Regions from separate parts of the Mesorhizobium sp. B2-6-1 genome, predicted to be linked through region 1. Evidence: predicted binding sites of a transcription regulator. Region 1 holds the regulator's gene; the other holds the start of a gene.
The links. The regulator PhoB, encoded in region 1, activates phosphate uptake and scavenging genes when phosphate is short. The targets are predictions, from matches to a motif close to TGTCATNNANCTGTCAT.
Positions count from the first base shown of each region.

Region 2: the regulator PhoB is predicted to act here: its motif matches at 1,234-1,250, upstream of FJ443_RS10565 (ceramide glucosyltransferase).

Region 1 covers NZ_VFUH01000019.1:10,856-13,056, forward strand. Annotated here, with positions in the region: gene phoU (phosphate signaling complex protein PhoU) at 1-524, shown strand, start outside; gene phoB (phosphate regulon transcriptional regulator PhoB) at 544-1,233, shown strand; gene FJ443_RS27840 (ROK family protein) at 1,241-2,201, opposite strand, start outside.
Region 2 covers NZ_VFUH01000004.1:30,123-32,323, reverse strand. Annotated here, with positions in the region: gene FJ443_RS10575 (Hsp33 family molecular chaperone) at 1-593, shown strand, start outside; gene apaG (Co2+/Mg2+ efflux protein ApaG) at 734-1,126, opposite strand; gene FJ443_RS10565 (ceramide glucosyltransferase) at 1,358-2,201, shown strand, end outside.

The DNA of each region.
Region 1 (2,201 bases):
AACTCGACGACCGCGCCATCACCCTGATCGCCAAGCGGCAGCCCATGGCGGACGATCTGCGCCATGTCGTCGGCTCGATCCGCATGGCGGGCGATCTCGAACGCATCGGCGATCTCGCCAAGAACATCGCCAAGCGCGTCGGCACCGTCGGCCTTGCCGCCACGCCGCGCGACCTGTCGCACTCCATCGACGCCATGGCGCAGCTTGTGCTGATCCAGGTCCAAGGTGTGATCGAGGAGTATGCGGCGCGCGATGCCGCGGCACTTGCCAAGCTGCGCGCCGACGATGAACGCATCGACGTCAAATACACGTCGGTCTTCCGCGAGCTGCTGACCTACATGATGGAGGATCCGCGCAACATCACCGCCTGCACGCATCTTTTGTTCTGCGCCAAGAATCTCGAGCGCATCGGCGATCACGTGACCAACATTGCCGAAAATGCCTATTATGTGCTGACCGGCACGCAATTGCCCGCCAATCGCCCGAAGCAGGACGAGACGGCGATGTCGGCGCCAGCGGCTTGACGGCAGGGGTGACCAGTCGATGATCGCGCCACGCATCATGGTGGTGGAGGACGAGGAGCCGCTGGGTGTGCTGCTCCGTTACAATCTGGAATCGGAGGGTTATCAGGTAGAGGTGGTGACGCGCGGCGACGAAGCCGAGATCCGCTTGCATGAGAATGTCCCTGACCTTCTTGTGCTCGACTGGATGGTGCCGGCGGTGTCCGGCATCGAGCTCTGCCGCCGTCTCCGCATGCGGCCCGATACCGAGCGGCTGCCGATCATCATGCTGACGGCGCGCGGCGAGGAAAGCGACCGGGTGCGCGGTCTCTCCACCGGCGCCGACGACTATCTGGTCAAGCCGTTCTCAACGCCGGAATTCATGGCACGCGTCAAGGCGCTGCTGCGCCGCGCCAAGCCCGAAGTTCTGTCCAGCGTGCTCAAGGTCGGCGACATCGTGCTCGACCGTGAATCGCACCGGGTCTACCGCAAGAAAAGCGAGATCCGGCTCGGGCCGACCGAGTTCCGCCTGCTCGAATTCATGATGCGACATCCCGGCCGCGTGTTCTCGCGCAGCCAACTGCTCGACAATGTCTGGGGCGAAACGATCTATATCGACGAGCGCACCGTGGACGTGCATGTCGGCCGGCTGCGCAAGGCGGTCAACAACGGCCGCATGCCTGACGTGATCCGCACCATTCGGGGCGCGGGGTACGCGATCCGCGAAGACTAGGGATATGTCACGCAACGTTCTCGCCTATGCCTGATTTCGCCTGTGCCCCCGGCGCGAAAATTTCCTGGTCGACGAAGGTTAGCGCGCGCATGGCGCAGCCCTCGCGGATCAGCGGCAGTTCGTTCGGCTCGGTGTCGAAGGAAATCGATTTCGAGTGCTGGCCGCCGGCGGTCTGGGCAATGGCCTCGCGCAGAGCCGGCTCGATCAGGTCGAAGGCGGCGGCGCTGACGCCGACCATGGCGACCGGCGCCGGATCGATCAGGGCGAACAGGCTGCCAAGGCCGTAACCCAGCGCCTCGCCGGCCTTGCGGTAGGCTTCGCGCTCCGGCCCGTCCTTTTCGCGCGCCGAGGCCGCCAGGGTGCGCATGTCGGCGTCGCTGACGTCGACGGGCTGGGTGTCCTCGCCAAGCTGCCTCGCGTTGCGCCAAATGGCATAGTTGCCGGCATAGGCCTCGACGCAGCCGCGCCGCCCGCAGCGGCAGAGCGCCCCGCCGGGGCGATGGATCATGTGGCCGAACTCGCCTCCGGATGAATGGGTGCCGGTGAACAGTTCACCCTTCAGCACCAAGCCCATGCCGATGCCGTGCGACAAAAGTATGGCGATGAAGTCGTCGCGGTAGCGCTGGGGATCGCGCCAGCGCAGCGCCACCGCCATCATGTTGCAATCGTTCTCCATGGTGGCGGGAATGCCGAACTCGGCCTCCAGTATGTCGGCGAAGGCGATGTCGGTCTGCGGCGTGATCGGCGACCACAGCATGGCGCGCGCATCCGTGTCGGTGATGCCCTGGATCGCCAGCGCGATACGGGCGATGCTGCCGACGTCGAGGTCGGGATCCTCGAACCGCCGCCTGACGATGGCCACGCATTCGCCGATCAGCGCCTCGCGCGACAGGGTCAGCGTGTCCAGCCGGCGCTGCTCCTCAGATATCACCTGGCCGGCATAGTCGATGACTGCGACGGAGAGGAAA
Region 2 (2,201 bases), on a different contig from region 1:
TGACCATCGACCAAGGTGCCCACACGCAACGCTACCAAGGCATCGTCCAGCTCGACGGCGAGACCCTGGAAGAGGCCGCGCGCACCTATTTTCGCCAGTCGGAGCAGATCCCGACCGATCTCCGGCTTTCGGTCGCCAAGCTTTTGACGCCCGGCCCCGGCGGCGCGCGCGAGCAGTGGCGGGCGGGCGGCATCCTGGCGCAGTTCCTGCCGCAGGCCTCCGAGCGCATGCGCGTTCCTGACCTGCCCGGCGGGGATGGCGATCCGCGCGAGGAGATCCACGATCCCACAGACAATTCCTGGCAGGAATTGCTGGCGCTGCTCGGCACCATCGAGCCGACCGAACTGATCGATCCGACCATCGGCGCAGAGCGGCTGCTCTATCGTCTGTTCCACGAGCATGGCGTGCGCGTCTTCGGCGGCGTTCCCGTCGCCGATCAGTGCTCATGCTCCCGCGACAAGATCCGCGGCATCCTCGAGGGCTTCTCCGCGCAGGAGATCAAGGACAGCACCGAGGACGGTGGGATCCACGTCGCCTGCGAGTTCTGCTCGACGCAATATGACTTCGACCCGGCGGAATTTACGACGCAGTAGGGTTCCACCTTCTCCCCGTTCTACGGGGAGAAGGTGCCCGAAGGGCGGATGAGGGGCGGCGCTGCCCGCTCATTGTCCTGCCGGACATTTCTCGCCGTATAGTGACGGGGAGAAAGACGCTGTCGCCGATTTCGCCTGGTCTAATTCACCGTCCGCCTTGTCCCCGGCAGGTCGAGTGAGAAGGCGGGGATGGCGATGTCGAATGTCTCGCCCCGCTCGTTGCGCATGGTGTAGTGACCGACCATGATCCCCGACGGCGTCGAGAGCGGACAGCCCGACGTGTATTGATAGCTGTCGCCGGGATTGAGTTCGGGCTGATCGCCGACCACGCCGGCGCCTCGCACTTCCTCGACCCGGCCGGCGCCGTCGGTTATGTGCCAATAGCGCGACAACAGCTGCACGAATTCGTCGGACTGGTTGTCGATCGTTATCTGGTAGCCCCAGACATAGCGGTTTTCCGAAGGATCCGAGCGGTCCTCGAGATAGAACGGCCTGACCTGCACTTCGATGTTGCGCGTGACGGCGCGGTACATGAGCGGCTCCAAAACAAATCCGGTGTGGAACATTCGGCGCTCTTTGCGGTTCGATCAACCGTGCGCGTCCGAGTTGCTGTCCCTGAAGGGCAGGTGCCGACAAACAATGTCATTTGAGTGACACATGACAATGATGGTGTGCACCAGCAATGCCGGGCGACTCGGGCGCTCTGTCGAACTGTCGAAAACGGCCGCCAAGCGGGCCGGGTTTTCTGGAGTGACCGGATATCGATGGAACTCGCTCTCATAACCGGCTCGCTTTCGATCGCTCTCATCGCCTCAAATCTCGCCAGCATCCTGCTCGCCTGCTCGCGCCTGAAACGGCGCGCCGCCATCGCGCCGCCGGCCGGCAAGCCGCTGCCTGTCTCGATCGTCATCCCGGCGCGCGGCGTCGAGCCGTTTACCCATGAGACGCTTGAGCGCGCTTTCTCGCTCGACTGGCCGCGCTACGAACTGATCTTCTGTGTCGCCCATGCCGACGACCCCGCGGTCAAGCCGATCCGCGCCGCGATTGCCCGCTTTCCAGCCGTGCCGGCCCGCCTGCTCACCGGCGACGACCGCGTCAGCGCCAACCCGAAACTGAACAACTGCGTCAAGGGCTGGGAGGCAGCGCGCCACGACTGGGTCATTCTCGCCGATTCCAACGTGCTGATGCCGAAAGACTACGTCCAGCACCTGATGGCGGCATGGCGGCGGGACACCGGCCTGGTTTGCTCGACGCCGATCGGTTCGCGGCCCGACGGCTTCTGGGCAGAAGTCGAATGCGCTTTCCTCAACACGCTGCAGGCGCGCTGGCAATATGCCGGCGAGGCGCTTGGCCTCGGCTTTGCCCAGGGCAAGAGCATGTTGTGGAACAAGCAGATGCTCGACGCCAATGGCGGCATCCGTGCGCTCGCCGCCGAGATCGCGGAGGATGCCGCGTCGACCAAACTGGTCAACAGGCTCGGCCTGCGCGTCAATCTCGTCGCTTCGCCCTTCGAGCAGCCGCTCGGGCAGCGCATGCCGGGCGAGATCTGGTCGCGCCAGGCCCGCTGGGCGCGCCTGCGCCGCGTCACCTTTCCGCTGTTCTTCGCAC